Regions from separate parts of the Neobacillus niacini genome, predicted to be linked through region 1. Evidence: a T-box and tRNA genes for the amino acid it is inferred to sense, from the RefSeq annotation. Region 1 holds a T-box; the other holds one or more tRNA genes.
The links. The T-box of region 1 lies ahead of proS (proline--tRNA ligase). A T-box ahead of a tRNA ligase gene usually reads a tRNA of that ligase, here a tRNA-Pro.

Region 1 (9,979 bases):
GGTTAAATTTGTTGTACCTGCCTTTAGATTAATATTGTTTAAATCGAAATCTGGCATCATAAAGGTTGAAAAACAGCTATTGTCACCCGGATTTGTAATGTTTAACTCCACTTGTACACCTTTTTTTACTCTAATCACATTGGGAGAATAGCCAGTCGGTGTTATCATCATGTCTATTTTAGGATTAGTTTCACCCGTAATATCAAGTTCTGTTTTTGCTGGAGGAGTATTTGTCTCCTGTGTTTGAGCTGCTTCGGCTTCACCAGGAATTTTGACTAGATCACTACTGTATAAAAATAAAAATAAGGCAATCAGAACCAGTCCAGCTGAAAAAATATTAAATGGTGAAATTCCTTGTGTATCCAGTGATAGCTTACCGTTTGTATCAACAATGATAAATAAAATAACTAGACCAAGAATAATAACATACAAGCCTAGTAATATCCCAAGCATGATTGTTGGGTTATCAAACTGAAGGATGGCACCTAAGAGGGCACCGATCATTCCACTTACAATACCGGAAACCGATCCGCTTAAAATCGCCAACATCCCAACAGGCTGGCCAGCAATAAAACCTAGGACAAAACCAATTAAAGTACCTAAGCCAACAGGGAAAAATAATTCGCCTGAAAGAATCCCGCTGATATATCCAGCTAATAATCCTCCCATCATTGTCAGGACGATTACGACAATCGTACCTGAAAGGCTTGCAAGTTTATTTTTCTTGCGATGAAGCAGAAGAATGGAACATCCAGTCAATACACTCATAATAACGATTGTGAAAATCGATAATACATACATTTGAAAATCTCCTCTAACAGTTAATAAACAACATATGTACATTATAAATGCATTGATAAACATAAAAATTGTCTTTTTGGTGGCGTTTATGAACGTTTAATGAAAACTTCACTGGAAATAAAAAAAGACGTTCTCAACGTCCATTGGGTTTATTGATTTTCTCGTTATCTATGGTGTTTTTATAGATTCTTTTTAACGCTTCATTTTGCATTTTCATAAGGTCAAGTAAGTATCGTTTTTCTTCTTCTTCCTGATCAATCTCATTCTTTTCGTCATTTTTCAAGAATATCACCTCATTCCTACTAATTGTAACCGAAATCCAAGCTAGAAATAAAGCATTGTAATATGTAATCAGAATATTTTTCCATAATAGTATTTGACATTTTCGTGTTAGAACTATATAATTTTTTCAAAAATACTATTTGAAACTGTGAAGAGGATTAGTAAAATGTAAGGTGTCTTACAAAGAGAGGAAACCATTGGTGGAAGGTTTCTTAAGACAGACATTTGAACCTGCCTTGGAGTTCTGTATCGGATTCTTATTTGAAGATACATGCGGATAAAATCCGTTATCATGTCGAGAGTATAAAGCATTTGCTTTATGAATTTAGGGTGGTATCGCCAGGTCTTGGTCCCTTTTTGGGGCCAAGGCCTTTTTATATTCAAACCTGTGTTAAAGCGTAATATTAATATTGGCACCTGTTGATTTGCGTGGAAGGCACGAAGACTCCTGCAGGAGGACGGGACAGGGGAGACCCCGCAGACGCTTTAGCGTCGAGGAGGCTTCCCGAACCGCCTGCGGAAAGCGAAGTGCCTGGAGCGCAAATCAACAGTCCAGTTTAGCACACAGCGATTTTTAAAAAAATAATGAGGTGTCAAAAATGGCAAAGGAATTTGTAAAAGATGTTACCAGTATGGACGAGGATTTCGCCCAGTGGTATACCGATGTTGTAACAAAAGCAGACTTAATCGATTATTCAAGTGTACGCGGATCAATGATTATCCGCCCTTATGGATATGCCCTATGGGACAATATTAAAAATGAATTAGACCGCCGTATTAAAGAAACAGGCCATGAAAATGTCTATATGCCATTATTTATTCCAGAAAGCTTGCTCCAAAAAGAAAAAGACCATGTCGAAGGATTTGCACCTGAAGTGGCATGGGTAACACATGGTGGTTCTGAGGAGCTGGCTGAGCGTTTAGTCGTGCGCCCAACATCTGAAGTTCTTTTCTGTGAGCATTATAGCAATATCATTCATTCATACAGGGATTTACCCAAGCTTTATAATCAATGGGCTAACGTAGTTCGCTGGGAAAAAACAACCCGTCCATTTTTACGGACATTAGAATTTTTATGGCAGGAAGGTCATACTGCACACGCAACGGATGAAGAAGCGATGGAAGAAACGATCAAAATGCTGAATGTCTATGCAGCGATTTGTGAAGAGATCCTTGCAATTCCTGTAGTTAAAGGTCAGAAGACCGAAAAAGAAAAATTTGCTGGAGCTAAAGCTACTTTTACCATTGAAAGCTTAATGCACGATGGTAAAGCCCTGCAGTCAGGAACATCCCACCATTTTGGCACAGGTTTTGCGGAAGCATTTAATATCCAATATACCGATAAAGAAGGAAAGCTTCAGTATGTTCACCAAACATCATGGGGCTTTACGACAAGAATCATTGGGGCGTTAATCATGGTTCATGGTGACGACCGCGGTCTTGTGATTCCTCCAAAAGCTGCGCCAACTCAAGTTATGATAGTGCCAATTGCACAGCATAAAGAAGGAGTTCTTGATTTCGCTTATGATTTGAAGAAGTCATTATCCAGCGTTGCTCGTGTTGATATTGACGCTAGCGATAAAAAGCCAGGCTGGAAATTCAACGAATACGAAATGAAAGGAATTCCAGTTCGTTTAGAAGTGGGACCAAAAGACATTGAAAACAAACAAGTTGTGTTGGTAAGAAGGGATACATTAGAAAAAGTAATTGTTCCTATGGATCAATTAGAAACCAAGCTTGTGGAATTACTCGATGATATCCAATCTAATTTATACAATAAAGCTTTGACGCACCGTGAAGAAAGAACTTCCGTAGCCGTGACACTTCCTGAATTAAAGGAAAAGCTTGAAGCAAAACCAGGATTCATTAAAGCTATGTGGTGCGGAGAGCTTGCGTGTGAGGAGAAAATCAAAGAAGAAACAACTGCCACTTCTAGATGTATTCCATTTGAACAAGAACAGGTTTCTACTACATGTGTATGCTGTGGAAAAGAAGCAGACAAGATGGTCTATTGGGCAAAAGCATACTAATATTTTTGTGGAGACTCTTCCTTTTTGGAAGGGTCTTTTTATTAATTGCCGTTCATGAAGCCTAAAATGAAAGGAAAATCACGAAAGTGGTCATCATGAAGGGTTTATGAAGCCCAAAGTGAAAGGGAAATCGGTAAAATGGTCATCATAAGCCCTCCATGAAGCCCAAAATGAAAGAAGTATCGCATAAATGGTCACCATGAAGGGTTTATAAAGCCCAAAGTCGAAAAAGAAAAGAGAAAATGGACTTCATGAAGATTCAAAGTTTTTAAAGGGGGAGACAAAATGAATCCAAGTTTAATAGAATTTCCAGAGGAGTTTACCACAGAAAGGTTGTTAATCCGCAAGCCCTTACCAGGTGATGGGAAATATGTATATGAAGCAATCCAGGCGTCATTGAATGAACTAAAACCGTGGATGCCATGGGCTCATATGAATCAAACAGAGCAAGATGTAGAAGCGAATGTAAGAGACAGTATTGCAAAGTTTATAACCCGTGAAGATTTAAGATTACATTTATTCAATAAGGAAACCGGTGAATTTATTGGTTCATCAGGTCTTCATAGAATTAATTGGGAAGTACCAAAGTTTGAGATTGGTTATTGGATTGATACCCGTTTTTCTGGCAGAGGATATATAACGGAAGCGACAGAAGCAATTATGAGGTTTGCATTTACCGAACTTAATGCTAAACGAATTGAGATTCGTTGTGATCCACGAAATACTAAAAGTCGTGCAATTCCAGAAAAATTAGGTTTTACCCTTGAGGGCATCTTAAAAAATGATGGTATCTCTGTAGATAGTAAGGAACTTAGAGACACCTGCGTTTTCGCAAAAATAAAATAAATCACTTAAATAATGAATTAACTGAAATACACTTGACTAATCGTAAGAAATAAGCGGAGAAATTCCGCTAAATACGTAATTAGTAATAAAAAATACTCAAACAGACGGAGAGATTCCGTCTATTGGCTCGGAAAAATCGAAAATAGGGGATTTCGCTTTAATTAAGCGGAAACCCTCCGTTTATATCCCCCGAAACTAGCTCCATTTTGCATTTAAGCGGAAAATCTCCGCTTTTTACCGTGGCTGGTTACTCGATTAAGGACACGACATCTTAACTTCTGGTTCGAATGAACCAAATTTCATGATGTGTGATTTGCATCACTTACTCCAAGTGTAATATCTCATATAATCACTATATAAATAGTGATAACCACTACATAAGGAGTGATAGTTTTGTTAGATCGTAATACAATTGAAATCATTAAATCAACAGTACCAGTTTTAGAAAAACACGGAGAAGCCATTACAACACGTTTTTATCAAATGATGTTCGGGAATCATCCGGAATTATTGAATATTTTCAATCATGCAAACCAAAAGCAAGGCAGACAACAAAAAGCGCTAGCAGGAACTGTCTATGCGGCTGCACAATATATTGATAATCTTGAAGCTATCCTTCCAGTTGTTAAACAAATTGCCCATAAACATAGAAGTCTTGGCATTAAACCAGAACATTATCCGATTGTTGGTAAACACTTACTATTAGCAATTAAAGACGTTTTAGGTGACGCTGCAACAGATGAAATTATCAATGCCTGGGCAGAGGCTTATGGAGTAATTGCGGATGCCTTTATCGGTGTTGAGGCAGAAATGTATGAAGAAGCTGAAAAACAAAAAGGAGGCTGGGATGGTTTCCGTAGTTTTGTGGTTGACCGCAAAGTTGAGGAAAGTGATGTAATTACATCCTTTTACCTAAAACCTACAGACAATAAAGAAATTGCCCAATACCTTCCTGGTCAGTATATCAGTATTAAACTTGAAATCGATGGTGAGGAATTTACACATATTCGTCAATACAGTTTATCAGATTCACCTGGTAAGGATTATTACCGTATTAGCGTAAAACGTGAAGCAGGTACAAAGAACCCTGACGGAATGGTTTCAAATTATCTTCATGATACGGTTACAGAGGGAGAAATCTTACAGGTAAGTGCTCCAGCGGGAGATTTTGTTCTTGATACTGAAAAAAATACACCTGTTGTATTATTAAGCGGCGGTGTCGGCTTAACACCAATGTTGAGTATGTTAAAAACAGTGGTTGAAGTTCAGCCTGAGAGAAATGTAACGTTCATTCACGCTGCAGCCAATGGTAATGTTCATGCATTAAGAGAGGAAGTGGAGTCAGTATCTTCTCTAGAAAATGTAAATTCCTATTTCTTTTATGATTCACCAACAGAAGAAGACCGTAAGAACCAATCTTTTGATGTTGAAGGATATGTAACGCAAGACTGGCTTGTTAAAAATATTCCTGTTTCCGATGCAGACTTCTATTTCTGTGGCCCTGTACCATTTATGAAATCAATCAATGCTTCTTTAAAAAATTTAGACGTTGCGGAAGAGAGAATTCACTTTGAGTTCTTTGGACCAAAAGGCAGTTTAGAAGAAAGTGTGAAGGAAGAACCGGTTTCCGTTTAGGAAATCGGTTTTTTTCTGTCTTGAAAGTTTGATTCATCCAGTAATTGTGATTAAATAAAAGGTAGAAATAGCCAGAAAGGATGAAGCTATGTGAATAAAAACGTCATAAAATCTGTAACCATGATATCGATATTTTTTTGCCTCCTCTGGCTGGTTGGACTTGGATTGGCTGTAGGTGAATATTATGCAGGCAAGCCTGATAAAATCCAAGAGAAAACCAATGTAGAAATGAAAGCAGAGAAAAAAGATGGCATGCATATTGTCGCCATAGGTGATTCCTTAACAAGAGGTACAGGGGATGAAACAGGAAAAGGGTATGTAGGTTTTCTCCTAGATGAAATAAAGGAAAAATCAAAGCAGGATGTCAGGCTGACGAATCTGGGCATAAGCGGTCAGGAATCCGGCCAACTTAAGAAGCAAATTCAACAAACCGAAGTGAAGCGGCAGCTGCAAAGTGCAGATATGATTTTAGTAACAATGGGCGGCAATGACTTGTTCAGAGGTGGACAAGGGTTATTGGAGTTTGAAGCAGCTGATATTGCGAACATTGAGAAGAAATTCATGGAGAATATGAATTTTATTTTTCAACAGATTCGTGCAAGTAATAGTGAAGCAAATGTCTTTTTCATCGGTTTATATAATCCTTTTAGTGAGTTAGAGCGGGGGAAAGAGATGTCTGCAGTCGTTCGACACTGGAATTATCAAAGTGCTGAATTAAGCGCAGGTTTTCCAAAAATCGTCTTTGTACCAACATTTGATCTTTTTGAGTTGAAGGTAAATGATTATCTTTATACTGACAAGTTCCATCCGAATACAAAAGGGTACCGTTTAATTGCTGAACGAGTGGCTTCACTGCTAACCTGGTAAGGAGACCAGCCATATGGAGAATATTACGTTATCTGTACATAATTTAAAAAAGGTAATTGGTAAAAAAGAAATCATTAAAGGAATAAGTTTTGAGTTAAAGGAAGGCGAGGTATTTGGTTTCCTAGGTCCCAATGGTGCTGGGAAAACGACAACGATCCGAATGCTCGTGGGATTAATTAAACCAACATCCGGAAGTATTCAAATTGGGGGCTTTAATATTGTCGATCATTTTGAGGAAGCAATGAAGCATCTTGGTTGTATCGTTGAAAACCCTGAATTATACCCGTATTTGTCTGGTTATGACAATTTGCTCCATTTTGCCCATATGCTTGATGGCATTGGTGAAGAGCGAATCAGGGAGGTCACCGAACTGGTCGGTCTAAGAGATCGAATTCATGATAAAGTTAAAACCTATTCTTTAGGGATGAGGCAGAGACTTGGAATTGCACAGGCGCTTTTAGGAAGACCTAAGGTATTAATCCTTGATGAACCTACGAATGGATTAGATCCTGCTGGCATCAGAGAAATGCGTGAATTTATACGGTTTCTTGCCGAAGAGGAAGGACTGAGCGTTCTGGTTTCCAGCCACCTTTTAAGTGAAATTCAGTTATTATGTGATCGAGTGGCAATCATTTCTCGAGGAACTGTGATTACGACCGATTCAGTCGATAACTTGTTATCCAATCGGGAACGAATCATTTGGCGTTTTCATCCTGTTGAAAAGGGAAAAGAGGTGTTACGTTCACTCACAGCCATTGAAGAAAGAGATGATGGTACGGTCTCAACTGAATATGATGAAATGAAGACCGCTGAGTGGAATAAAATGCTGGTGGAAGCAGGCGTTTCCGTCACAGAGATGTATCGTAAAATGCCTGTGTTAGAAGATTTGTTCCTCGAACTAACCGGGGGTGACTCAATTGAATAAACTTATCCAAAATGAAATGATGAAACTAATTGCAAAAAAGAGATTAGTGGTTATAGCGCTAATCATTGGTATATTGGTTGCACTATTCACCTATGCGCAATATAAAGAGAATGAAAGGCAAAGAGAAAAATTAGGAACCGACGATTGGCGGACCATTATACAACAAACGATTATTGACCAGCAAAACCGTATCAGCAGCCCTCGGATATCTGATGAATGGAAACAACAGCTCCAAATTGCCTTACAACAAAATCAATATTATCTTGATCACGATATCAATCCATCAGAGCCAGGTGCTCCTACGTTTATGAGGATTTTTTTAGAAAATTCGATTGAATTGTTTATTCCTTTAATGGTTATGGTCATTGCCAGTGATATCGTGTCTTCTGAGCACAGTCAGGGTTCTATTAAGCTGCTGTTGACGAGACCAGTTAAGAGGTGGAAGGTCCTTCTAAGTAAGTATTTAACCCTTATTCTTGCCATCTCGTTAATTGTTGCTATTGCCGGCCTGCTTTCCTACAGTATTTCAGGGTTGGTGTTTGGATATAAAGGCTGGGGAGCACCGGTATTGACTGGGTTTAGTGTTACAGATGCAGGTCTAAATACTGCAAGTGTGAAATTAATCGATCAATGGCAGTTTTTATTAATGGATTTTGGGCTTGTTTGGCTAGTGGCAATCGTCGTGGGAACACTTTCATTCATGTTATCCGTTCTCATTCGAAGTACAGCGGCTGGTATGGGTGTGATGTTAGCAGCACTCATTTCAGGAGCGATTCTTAGTAATATGGTTTCGTCCTGGGAATCAGCAAAATATTTCTTTATGGTAAATTTAAAGTTAACTAACTACATGAATGGAAATCCACCCCCAATAGAAGGGATGACGCTGTCCTTTTCAATGATGGTCCTTTTTGTCTGGTGGTGTGCTGGATTATTTGTTTCCTTTTATGTGTTTACCAAAAAGGATGTTTATTAATAAAGTAAAAGAGTTATTCCTGAAATAATGAATAACTCTTTTTTATTGGTTATCTGATTTTTTCTTAGCTTCTCTTAGGTATTCTTTTATCGTATTTAGCATCGTTTTATCAGGCAAGTAACGGAAAATAGACACGTCAGGAACAAGGTTCGCTTCTATGAACCACGGTTTCCCTTCCTGATCAATTCCAATATCCATTCCCCACAAGCATGAGTCAGGGTACACTTTCTCCAGCTGTCTCGCAACAAGTATACCCAATTGGTCAATTTCCCATAGCAGAGAATCGATATTTTTAAGATCAATCTTGGACGCTTCTATAGCGTCCTCAACTGTCGATAATGACTTTGCAACATTGGTAACAATATATCCTTTCGCCGCCGTTCTGGTAATTTTGCCCGTAACAACCCAGTCGGAGTTAACATTTTTCCGTTGGACCATGACTCTTACATCAAACGGGCAATCTTTGACTGTGGCAAGAGGTATTTTTTCTTGGATGTGATAAGCTTTTTTTGAAATATATCGCTCATGAACTTTTTCTAACAGGGCATGGAAGTCAGTAATAGGGATTTTACTACGCTCTGAATGGATTTCAAAGGATTGATTTTCTAACTGAGTAATAACCGCTATTCCGATACCCCATTGGCTTATATTGGGCTTAATCATACAGTTTTTATATTCTTCGAGATAAGAAAGCAGGACCTTTTCATGATAAGGATAGGTTTCTGGCAGATAAGGGAAAAGCCCCTGCTCACCTCTTAACACTTGGTACCAATCCCATTTACCGTCTGAAAATCTAAACCTTATTTCATTCATCCAAGGTTTTCCTAATAGGTCAAGGATGAAATCAATTATCACAAACTTGCATGTAGGATATTTTTCCTCGAGTTTTATAGCAATTAAGAGGGCAATATCATCTAATTGAGTGCATGCTCCTTGAAAAATGCTGTTAAAAGAAGATTCTGGACGGACGGAGGAGAGAGGAAAGACTCCCTTCACTTCCTCGGTGATAGAATAGCCATCAGGGGTAATCCGTGCTATTTTTTCAGTAATCATCCATTTAGATGAAGTTTTCACTGCGTATACTCGAATATCGAAGTGATTTTCATCGATCGTTAAACGTGGAAAAGCCTGTTGAATAATAAACCTTTTACCATTAAGCAGATTATTTTCAATAAACTGATACACTTTGTGTGTTCCTTGTATAATTTCATTTATGCATCCCGATTCGATTCGAAATTGTTGGTCCTCAAGGGATGTGACTAAAATGGATATTTTATAGTTATGACAGGGACGCAAGTATACTTGATAGTATTTATTTATATATTCATAAAAGGTACTCTTGCTTAATAATGCCGTTTCCGGTATGTGTGGAGCAATTTTTTCATCGGTTATTAAGTGGGAATATTGGCTGAATTTTTCATTTATGACTCGCAATTTGATCATTCCCCTTAAACTTTAGCTTTCTTAGTATCCTATTCAGGCCATGTTCTAATTTGGAGGGCAGAAGTCTATCATGAGAAGAGAAATATTCTTTTACAAAAAAACCACCTCTCATGTTGAAAGGTGGTTTTGCTGCCTAACATTGGGGGATATAGGCAGCAGTATAAATTAGGGATATTC
Region 2 (9,979 bases), 2.2 Mb from region 1:
CTCCTGTGTATTTATCCCACAAATCTCCGCAAAACCGTTCATTTATTTCTTCTACAATCATATAAATTCGTGGTAATAACGGCTGAAAAATCCGAATGGGCCATTTTTCCAATGCTTCAGATAAGGTCGTATGGTTTGTATAGGAAATCGTATGCCTTGTTATATACCAGGCAAGATCCCAATCAAATCCTTCCTCATCAATTAAGATTCTCATTAGTTCAGGGATTGCTAAAACTGGGTGGGTATCATTAATATGAATGCAGACATGTTGGTGAAGTTCCTTCAAGTTTCCGTGTTGCTTTCGATACGTTTTGATGATGGACTGAATACTTGCAGATACTAAAAAATATTGCTGCTTTAGCCGCAGTATTTTCCCTTCATCATGTGTATCATCCGGGTATAGGAATTCTGAGACTAATTCTGTTTCCCGTTTGTACTTTAAAATGTCTTCATGAATAGGGAATTGAGATGGCTCTGCATTCCATAATCTAAGTGTATTAACTGTTTCAGAGTTATATCCAATAACAGGCATATCATGTGGGACTGCAGTAACGGATTCTGCATTCAAATGTTGAAACACTAGACGGCCATTCTCTGTTCTTCCTTCCACCTTACCCCAAAAAGGTATTTTAACCGCTAAGTCAGCCTTGCGAACTTCCCAAACATTCCCGCTTCTGAGCCATTGCTCCGGAAGTTCGACTTGATATCCATCGACAATCTTCTGTTCAAATAGTCCATGTTTATAGCGGATTCCATGACCGTGTCCGGGGAGATTTAGGGAAGCAAGAGAGTCAAGAAAACAAGCGGCTAATCTACCTAAGCCGCCATTTCCCAATCCTGCATCACTTTCTAATTCCTCTAGGTTACTCAAATCGATACCAAGTTCTCTAAGACCAACTTGTACTGTTTCTTCGATTCCCAAATTAATTAGATTTTGCCTAAGGAGCTTTCCTAATAAATATTCTATTGAAAGATAATAGACTTGTTTTCCCTTTGCAGCAAGGTATCGTTCATTCGTTTTAATCCAATCATGGCTAACAAATTCACGAATCATAATACCAAGTGTTTGATAATGATCACGCTCTGAGCTTTCTGAAAAGCTCTTACCGCATACCATATTCAACCTCTTTAAAAAAGTATCCTTAAACTCTGTTGTATTAGAAAACATGGGTTTCACTCCTCGAGATCAGCTCTGCATACAGCTGATTATACTTAAATGCAGACTGGGCCCAGCTATTATCTTTTTTCATTGCTTTTTGAACGATTGTTTCCCACTCGGGATCATGATAAAAGCGTAATGCCCTTCTAATCGTATATAACATGTCATGGGCATTAAAATTCTTAAAAGAAAAACCATTTCCCTCATTGGTAGTTTCATTCCAAGATTGTACAGTATCATTTAGCCCGCCTGTTTCACGTACAATTGGCACCGCACCGTATCTCATAGCGATTAATTGACCAAGACCACATGGTTCAAATAAGGATGGCATTAGAAACAGGTCTGCCGCAGCATATAGCTTGTGAGCAAGTCCCTCACTAAAACCGATGTGAACCTTTAATTTATCTGGATAAGAGCTTGCTGCATGGCGTAAATACTCCTCATAAGCATAGTCCCCTGTCCCTAGAACCACCATTTGAATATCTTCATGAAGAATATCATTTAGAACACACTTAACGAGATCTAATCCCTTTTGTTTTGTCAGCCGAGTAATCATCACCATTAGCGGTGTATTCGGTTTTTGTGGCAGCCCAAAGAATTTTTGGACTTCACTTTTATTTATTGCTTTACCTTCAAGATTATTACTGTTGTACGTTTTATAGATTAGGGAATCATCGGCAGGATTATAGAATTTATCATCGATACCATTTACAATCCCAACAAGATCTTCTTCTCTTGTTCTTAAGAGACCGTCCAATTTCTCACCATATACAGGCGTTTGGATTTCTTGTTTATAGGTTGGGCTCACTGTTGTAATTTCGTCAGCTGCTACAAGAGCACCCTTCATGAAATTAATACAGCCAAAGAATTCTAAATTTTCAGGGTTAAATGCTCCCCAATCTAATCCCAGCAAGTCAGAAAGCGCCTCTCTTGGGAAAATCCCTTGAAATTGTAAATTATGGATAGTGAAAACCGTACGAATAAGTCCGTAGCCTTTTCGCTTGTAATACTCCATTCTTAATAAAAAAGGAATCATAGCTGTATGCCAATCATGGCAATGCAGTACATCTGGATAAAAATCAAGATGTTCCAGCGCTTCCAACACAGCTCGATTAAAATAAGCGAATCTCTCGCCATCATCATAATAGCCATAAAATCCTTCGCGTTTAAAATAATACTCATTATCAACAAAGTAATAGGTTACTCCCTCATAGGAAAGCTCTTCTATACCGCAATATTGATTTCTCCAGCCAACAGGTACAGTAAATTCTTTAATTTTTACCATATCCGCCTTAAATTCATCGGCAATAGTACCATATTTAGGCATGATAACTCTTACATCCGTACCAAGACTTTTTAATTCCTTAGGCAGGGAGCCTGCAACGTCTGCTAGCCCCCCAGATTTCGCAAATGGTCCACATTCTGATACTGCAAATAATACTTTCACGATTTCATCAGAGCTCCTTGTTTAGTTCCTTTCCGTACAACATAAGGATCCCTGGCAGTACCTGTTAGAATTGTACCCGCCTCTACCTTTACGTCTTTGTCTAAAATAACGGAATCCAGGTAGCAATTATCTTCAATTACACATTTTTGCATGATAATGCAATTCTTAATAACTGCCCCTTTACCAATTTTAACGCCCCTGGAGATAATACTATTTTCAACTGAGCCATTTATTAAGCAGCCATTCGCAATCATGGCATTTTGGACAGTTGAGCCCTTTAAATAACGTGTTGGCGGCTCATCTTTTACCTTTGTCAGGATGGGGTGTTCTTTTATAAACAATTGCTTCCAGACATCGGAATTTAATAAATTTAAACTAGTAGAAAAATAGTTTTGAATAGAGTTGATCATTACCGCATATCCGGAATATTCATAGCGGCAAATGGAGTAGAAATGTTCAGAGTCTAAAACGACATCTTTCATGCATGTATACCCAGTTTCATTTCTTGTTTCAATTAATTTAACAAGTAAAGAGGTTTTCACTAAATACATCTTCATAGGAGTCCCATTTTCATGGAATATTTCGGTAATATCACACCCTGAATGCATATGCCATTCTAACAATGGTGCAAAATCCATATTGAAAACGGTATAACAATTGGTAATTAAAGAGTACTCTTGAGAACTGCGGTAAAAGAAATCCAAGTTTGCTGCAAAGTTTTCAAAAGAACCAATTTTATTTATATCTGAATCAACCACGGGAGTTGGAAAAAAGAAAAGTCCATCACGTTTGCGATTTAAATCCCAATTCTTCCCCGATCCAAGGTGATCCATTAACGAACGATACATCATTTTAGGAAAGATGGCTACACTTTGAATTCCTGAATTCACCATATTAGAAAGTACAAAATCGATAATACGATAACGTCCTGCAAAAGGCAGGGCTGCGAGTGAGCGATGGGTCAAAAGCTCTTCTAAATCATCATGGTATGTGGTGGCGTCAATAACACCTAATAATTTTCTTTGCAATACAAGTCCCTCCCGTTTATTTAAAAGCAGGATATATCCCACTTAACATTTCTTCTGTAACAAGAATAATTTCATCATCAAATGAACGTATTACGGTTCCATCTGGAATAACAGCGTCACTTGGAACGATCGCTTTTTCAATCTTAACGTTCTCACCAATTACAGCATCTGGCATGATTACAGATTCCTTTATAATGGATCCTTTACCAACACTAACCCCTTGAAATAAAACAGAATTATCAATTTCCCCTTCAATGGTACAGCCTTCATTAATTAGTGACTCCTTAACTATTGCTTCAGGAGAGATATACTGAGGGGGTTGATTAGGATTGACAGAATAGATTCTCCAATCGTGATCAAATAGATCTAAATCACATTCGTCATTTAATAGATCCATATTTGCTTCCCAAAGACTCTTGACTGTACCAACATCTTTCCAATAGCCTTTAAAAGGATAGGCATATAACTTTTTATTTTCATCTAATAAAGTTGGAATGATGTCTTTACCAAAATCGTGGGAGGATTTACTATTTCTAGCGTCCATCTCAAGATATTCCTTCAGTATATTCCAGCTAAAAATATAAATGCCCATCGAAGCTAGATTATTCTTTGGCTCTGCTGGCTTCTCCTCAAACTCTGTTATTCTTAAATCCTCGTTTGTATTCATAATCCCAAAACGGCTTGCTTCCGCCCAAGGAACTTCAATTAAAGAAATCGTTACATCAGCTCGTTTTTCTATGTGATACTCAAGCATGCTTTCATAGTTCATTTTGTAAATATGATCACCTGAGAGAATTAATACATATTCAGGCTGGTATTGTTTTAAATAATTTAGGTTTTGATAAATAGCACTCGCAGTTCCGGTATACCATTTTACCTCAGAAGTCTCAGCATATGGAGGTAAAACCGTTACGCCCCCATCTTTTCGGTCAAGGTCCCAAGCACTGCCAATACCTATATACGAGTTTAATAGCAACGGTTGATATTGAGTTAAGACTCCGACTGTATCAATACCTGAATTAGCACAATTGCTTAATGGAAAATCAATGATTCTGTACTTTCCTCCAAAAGGAACAGCAGGCTTTGCCAAATCCTTCGTAAGTGAGTTAAGTCTGCTTCCTTTCCCTCCTGCCAATAGCATTGCCACGCACTTTTTCTTTCCCATTACCTTTTCTCTCCTTTCGTTTTTTCACCGGTCGAATGATCTGAAAGCCAAAAGGCGGTATCGTCACATTAACGGAATATGGTCTTCCATGAAATGGCTCTTCTTCAGCCATAAATGTTTTTTTATTAATAAAGCCAGCACCGCCAAAGTCTGCATCGTCACTATTAAATATTTCACGAAACTCGCCTTGAGCAGGTACACCAATCTTATATTCCGGATAGTGTATACCCGTAAAATTGCAAATAATAACCAAATAATCATTTTCGGCTTTTCCTTTTCGAATAAACGAGAAGACCGATTGGCTATAGTTATTACAATCAATCCATTCAAAACCTTCATGCATATGGTCTAGTTCATACATCGCTTTAGATCGTTTATAGAGTTTTGTTAATTGTTTAACATATTGATTTACATTCTGGTGCATTTCATAATCTAACAGGTTCCAATCTAACTGTTCTTTGTCTTTCCATTCTGCAAACTGACCCAGTTCAAATCCCATAAATAAAAGATTCTTTCCAGGATGAGCGAACATATATCCTAGAAGCATGCGCAGCTGTGCGAACTTTTCCCAATAATCACCCGGCATTTTATCTAACAGTGACTTTTTACCATGGACAACTTCATCATGTGAAAATGGGAGCATAAAGTTTTCTGAAAAGGCATAAAGAATCGAAAAAGTTACTTTCGTATGAACACTTGAGCGTGCAAATGGAGGAGTTTCCATATATTTTAAAATGTCATTCATCCAGCCCATATTCCATTTATAATCGAAGCCTAATCCACCATAATGGACCGGTGCAGTAACATTAGGGAAATCTGTTGAATCCTCTCCAATCATGACAAAAGTTGGATCGTACTGATGAACTTCTATATTCAATTTTTTTAGAAAGTCTATCCCAAATGGGTTTTCAAGGTTTTCAACTGAATTCGGCCAATATATGATGTTTGCAACGGCGTCCATCCTAAACCCATCAATATGGAAGTAATCTATCCAAAAGAATGCATTTGAGATGAGGAAACTTTGCACCTCTCCTTTTCCAAGGTCAAAGTTCGCTGTACCCCAAACATGATTTTCCCTGTCACTTTCTGTTTCGTAAGAATAAATATGTGAACCATCAAAACGGTATAAACCATGTGAATCCTTACAAAAGTGACCCGGCACCCAATCAAGTATTACGCCAATTCCATTCTGATGACATTGATCTACAAAGTACATGAAGTCCTTTGGTGTGCCGTAGCGGGAGGTTGCTGAAAAGTATCCAGTACCCTGATATCCCCAAGATCCGTCAAAGGGGTGCTCGATAAGAGGTAATAATTCAATATGTGTAAATCCATGTTCAAGCACATAAGGTATGAGTACTTCAGCCATTTCCTTATATGTTAAAAAATCACCATTCTCATGTTTTTTCCATGAACCAAAATGCACCTCATAAATGATCTGTGGTTCAGATAAGAAGTTTCTTTTTTGCTTTCGGTGCATCCAATGATTATCCTGCCAATCGTAATTTCTCAAAGAATAAACGATGGAAGCGGTATTTGGCCGCAGTTCAGAATAAAATGCATAAGGATCCGATTTTAAAAGTCTTTCATTTTGTGCTGTAATTATTTCATACTTATAGAGGCAGCCATTCAGGTCCTGATTAATGACAATAATCCATACACCTTCATTGTTTACCCTATGTAAATCGTAACCTTCTCCATTCCAGTTATTGAAATTTCCGACCAGCCTCACTTTGTTGGCGTTAGGAGCCCACACACAAAATCGCGTATATACTTTGTCTGATTCTTTAAAGACGTGTGCTCCGAACAGCTGGTGACTTTGAAAAAGGTTCCCCTCATGAAATAAATGCAACTGATAGTCTGTTGGATATAACGTATTCACTGCCATTATTAACCTCATCCTTGTGAAAATGTATTTCAAGGGTTAATTATAAGTGCAAATTACAAATAAGCCTTGTAAAACTTTTTTATCTTTTCTGACAATAAAATATACAGACCGTCATTTTCCTGTTTTTTTCAACACCTTTCGACAAGAATTGGCAAGAAATCCTTCATTAATCGACAAAAATATATAAAGTTTTTTTGGTTTTTTGAGTAAAAAATATTATTTGATTTATAAGAAACTTTGCCAAGTAAAAGTGCTAAATATGCAGCGAATGTAAGCGTTATCAAGGTTTTTCCTAGTAGCAAAGAAAAGAAAAATATTATCCTAAAATAGTAATTAACCATGGAAAATGCCTCCCTAGATGTAGAACAAGCTATTCGTATTTTAAAGGATTGTTTTGTTTTTTTTCTTATATAACACCGGGATTTGGGTAGGGCAAAATGTAGATGATTGGCACAATTAAATCTTAAGCAGCATGATATCTTACAGGTAAGGGAACGAGCAATTTGATTAAGGAGAGGTTTGGGCAATGAAGGCCATTGAGAACTAACAGGTTTAAGATCCTAGGCAGTAATACAAACAATAGAACAGATTGGCTCACATTATGGGATAACAGCACAGGACAGCCTTGAATCCTGCCTATATTACCAAGTGGATTTGATCACCTTTTATAAAGAGGTTTAAGCAATGGAGCAGAACAAATAGTAGAACAGATAGTGATAGAAAGAAACAGGCAGGATTTAATTCATCCTGATATCACAGTGGATCAAATGCTGTCTATCTTGGTATAAGAAATAAGTGAAGGTTCTACAGCACTGAATGAAGGAACTAACCTAGAAGAATAACTTATTCACAGTGCTGCCGTCATTTGTCTGATAAAAATAAGCACAAAAAAACTGATGATAAGTTTATCATCAGCCTTTTTGTATGACCCCTACGGGATTCGAACCCGTGTTACCGCCGTGAAAGGGCGGTGTCTTAACCGCTTGACCAAGGGGCCAAATAATTATGGCGGAGAAGGAGGGATTTGAACCCTCGCGCCGGTTACCCGACCTACACCCTTAGCAGGGGCGCCTCTTCAGCCTCTTGAGTACTTCCCCATAAAAATGGCTCCGCAGGTAGGACTCGAACCTACGACCGATCGGTTAACAGCCGATAGCTCTACCACTGAGCTACTGCGGAATAATAGAAAGTTAGTTTTCTTTCAAAAAAAATTCTAATAATTTTGCTTCGCAAAAAATTCTGGTGGGCCTAAATGGACTCGAACCATCGACCTCACGCTTATCAGGCGTGCGCTCTAACCAGCTGAGCTATAGGCCCATAAATTGGAGCGGGTGATGAGAATCGAACTCACAACATCAGCTTGGAAGGCTGAGGTTTTACCACTAAACTACACCCGCAGAAAATAAAATGATACATGGGGCGACTGATGGGAATCGAACCCACGAATGCCTGAACCACAATCAGGTGCGTTAACCACTTCGCCACAATCGCCATAATATTAGAATATTACATAAATGGTGGCTCAGGACGGAATCGAACCGCCGACACAAGGATTTTCAGTCCTTTGCTCTACCGACTGAGCTACTGAGCCACTTTATTTTGCCATCTCAATAAAAATGGCGGTCTGGACGGGACTCGAACCCGCGACCTCCTGCGTGACAGGCAGGCATTCTAACCAACTGAACTACCAGACCAAGGTTTTTTCAAGTGTTTTTCTTGAAAATAACTAACCTTAATTGCGGGGACAGGATTTGAACCTGCGACCTTCGGGTTATGAGCCCGACGAGCTACCAGACTGCTCCACCCCGCGACAATAAAAAGTGTTTCAATGCATTTTGTATCAATCTCAGAAAGCTTATTAAGCTACGGCTTGACTAATACAATTCGAGGTTAAATCATTGAAGTAACGCTCGTTGCTGAAGTAATAATATGGCGGAGGAAGAGGGATTCGAACCCCCGCGCGGTTTAACCCGCCTGTCGGTTTTCAAGACCGATCCCTTCAGCCGGACTTGGGTATTCCTCCATATTATAAAATTACTGGTGGACCTTGTAGGACTCGAACCTACGACCGGACGGTTATGAGCCGTCTGCTCTAACCAGCTGAGCTAAAGGTCCAAATTGAGGTATTTTTAGTTATTTTGCTGTGCAAAAAAACTTTTGTATTTTTACTTCATAAAAATACTTGGTAGCGGCGGAGGGGATCGAACCCCCGACCTTACGGGTATGAACCGTACGCTCTAGCCAGCTGAGCTACACCGCCAAATATAGAAAATAACCCTGAAAATAACTTGGTGGAGCCTAGCGGGATCGAACCGCTGACCTCCTGCGTGCAAAGCAGGCGCTCTCCCAGCTGAGCTAAGGCCCCAAATTATGTTTAAGAAGAATGGTCGGGAAGACAGGATTCGAACCTGCGACCCCTTGGTCCCAAACCAAGTGCTCTACCAAGCTGAGCTACTTCCCGTAAAATATGGCGCGCCCGAAAGGAGTCGAACCCATAACCTTCTGATCCGTAGTCAGACACTCTATCCAATTGAGCTACGGGCGCATTTCTTTACTAATCTGTTATTAAAATGGTGCCGAGGACCGGAATCGAACCGGTACGGTAGTCACCTACCGCAGGATTTTAAGTCCTGTGCGTCTGCCAGTTCCGCCACCCCGGCAACTTTCTTTGGAGCGGAAGACGGGATTCGAACCCGCGACCCCCACCTTGGCAAGGTGGTGTTCTACCACTGAACTACTTCCGCATTTAACGTTTTAATTATTAGGTAATATGGTGCGGGTGAAGGGAGTCGAACCCCCACGCCTTGCGGCGCCAGATCCTAAGTCTGGTGCGTCTGCCAATTCCGCCACACCCGCAAATTAAAATGGAAAGCTACTTTCACTATTGTGAAAAAACTTGGTGAGCCATGAAGGACTCGAACCTTCGACCCTCTGATTAAAAGTCAGATGCTCTACCAACTGAGCTAATGGCTCATATAATTGGTACTTATATGATAAGTAATATTCTTTGCTGCTGCCATTGAATAATCAAGGAAGTAAAGCATGGTGCCGGCGAGAGGACTTGAACCCCCAACCTACTGATTACAAGTCAGTTGCTCTACCAATTGAGCTACCCCGGCACATATGGAAAGTTATTTACTTTGCAAAAAACTTTGGTTATTTACTTCGCAAAAAACTTTGGTGGAGGATGACGGGATCGAACCGCCGACCCTCTGCTTGTAAGGCAGATGCTCTCCCAGCTGAGCTAATCCTCCATATAGTACAGCCTGGCAATGTCCTACTCTCACAGGGA

Region 2: it encodes a tRNA-Pro, which carries the amino acid that the T-box ahead of proS (proline--tRNA ligase) is inferred to sense. The anticodon was not compared.

What each region holds. Positions count from the first base shown of each region.
Region 1 covers NZ_CP183883.1:4,423,225-4,433,203, reverse strand. The annotation lists gene ACN6MT_RS21940 (cupredoxin domain-containing protein) at 1-801, opposite strand, end outside; gene ACN6MT_RS21935 (hypothetical protein) at 935-1,084, opposite strand; T-box leader at 1,223-1,441, shown strand; gene proS (proline--tRNA ligase) at 1,683-3,113, shown strand; gene ACN6MT_RS21925 (GNAT family N-acetyltransferase) at 3,399-3,959, shown strand; gene hmpA (NO-inducible flavohemoprotein) at 4,353-5,594, shown strand; gene ACN6MT_RS21915 (SGNH/GDSL hydrolase family protein) at 5,685-6,461, shown strand; gene ACN6MT_RS21910 (ABC transporter ATP-binding protein) at 6,475-7,386, shown strand; gene ACN6MT_RS21905 (ABC transporter permease) at 7,379-8,359, shown strand; gene ACN6MT_RS21900 (YheC/YheD family protein) at 8,402-9,802, opposite strand.
Region 2 covers NZ_CP183883.1:2,247,624-2,257,602, reverse strand. The annotation lists gene ACN6MT_RS10725 (glycogen/starch/alpha-glucan phosphorylase) at 1-1,168, opposite strand, end outside; gene glgA (glycogen synthase GlgA) at 1,158-2,606, opposite strand; gene ACN6MT_RS10715 (sugar phosphate nucleotidyltransferase) at 2,603-3,634, opposite strand; gene ACN6MT_RS10710 (glucose-1-phosphate adenylyltransferase) at 3,651-4,799, opposite strand; gene glgB (1,4-alpha-glucan branching protein GlgB) at 4,741-6,687, opposite strand; tRNA gene ACN6MT_RS10700 (tRNA-Glu) at 7,613-7,684, opposite strand; tRNA gene ACN6MT_RS10695 (tRNA-Ser) at 7,694-7,784, opposite strand; tRNA gene ACN6MT_RS10690 (tRNA-Asn) at 7,792-7,866, opposite strand; tRNA gene ACN6MT_RS10685 (tRNA-Ile) at 7,928-8,004, opposite strand; tRNA gene ACN6MT_RS10680 (tRNA-Gly) at 8,011-8,084, opposite strand; tRNA gene ACN6MT_RS10675 (tRNA-His) at 8,103-8,178, opposite strand; tRNA gene ACN6MT_RS10670 (tRNA-Phe) at 8,203-8,278, opposite strand; tRNA gene ACN6MT_RS10665 (tRNA-Asp) at 8,305-8,381, opposite strand; tRNA gene ACN6MT_RS10660 (tRNA-Met) at 8,424-8,497, opposite strand; tRNA gene ACN6MT_RS10655 (tRNA-Ser) at 8,618-8,710, opposite strand; tRNA gene ACN6MT_RS10650 (tRNA-Ile) at 8,726-8,802, opposite strand; tRNA gene ACN6MT_RS10645 (tRNA-Met) at 8,871-8,947, opposite strand; tRNA gene ACN6MT_RS10640 (tRNA-Ala) at 8,977-9,052, opposite strand; tRNA gene ACN6MT_RS10635 (tRNA-Pro) at 9,072-9,148, opposite strand; tRNA gene ACN6MT_RS10630 (tRNA-Arg) at 9,156-9,232, opposite strand; tRNA gene ACN6MT_RS10625 (tRNA-Leu) at 9,259-9,347, opposite strand; tRNA gene ACN6MT_RS10620 (tRNA-Gly) at 9,357-9,431, opposite strand; tRNA gene ACN6MT_RS10615 (tRNA-Leu) at 9,459-9,543, opposite strand; tRNA gene ACN6MT_RS10610 (tRNA-Lys) at 9,585-9,660, opposite strand; tRNA gene ACN6MT_RS10605 (tRNA-Thr) at 9,731-9,806, opposite strand; tRNA gene ACN6MT_RS10600 (tRNA-Val) at 9,866-9,941, opposite strand; rRNA gene rrf (5S ribosomal RNA) at 9,952-9,979, opposite strand, start outside.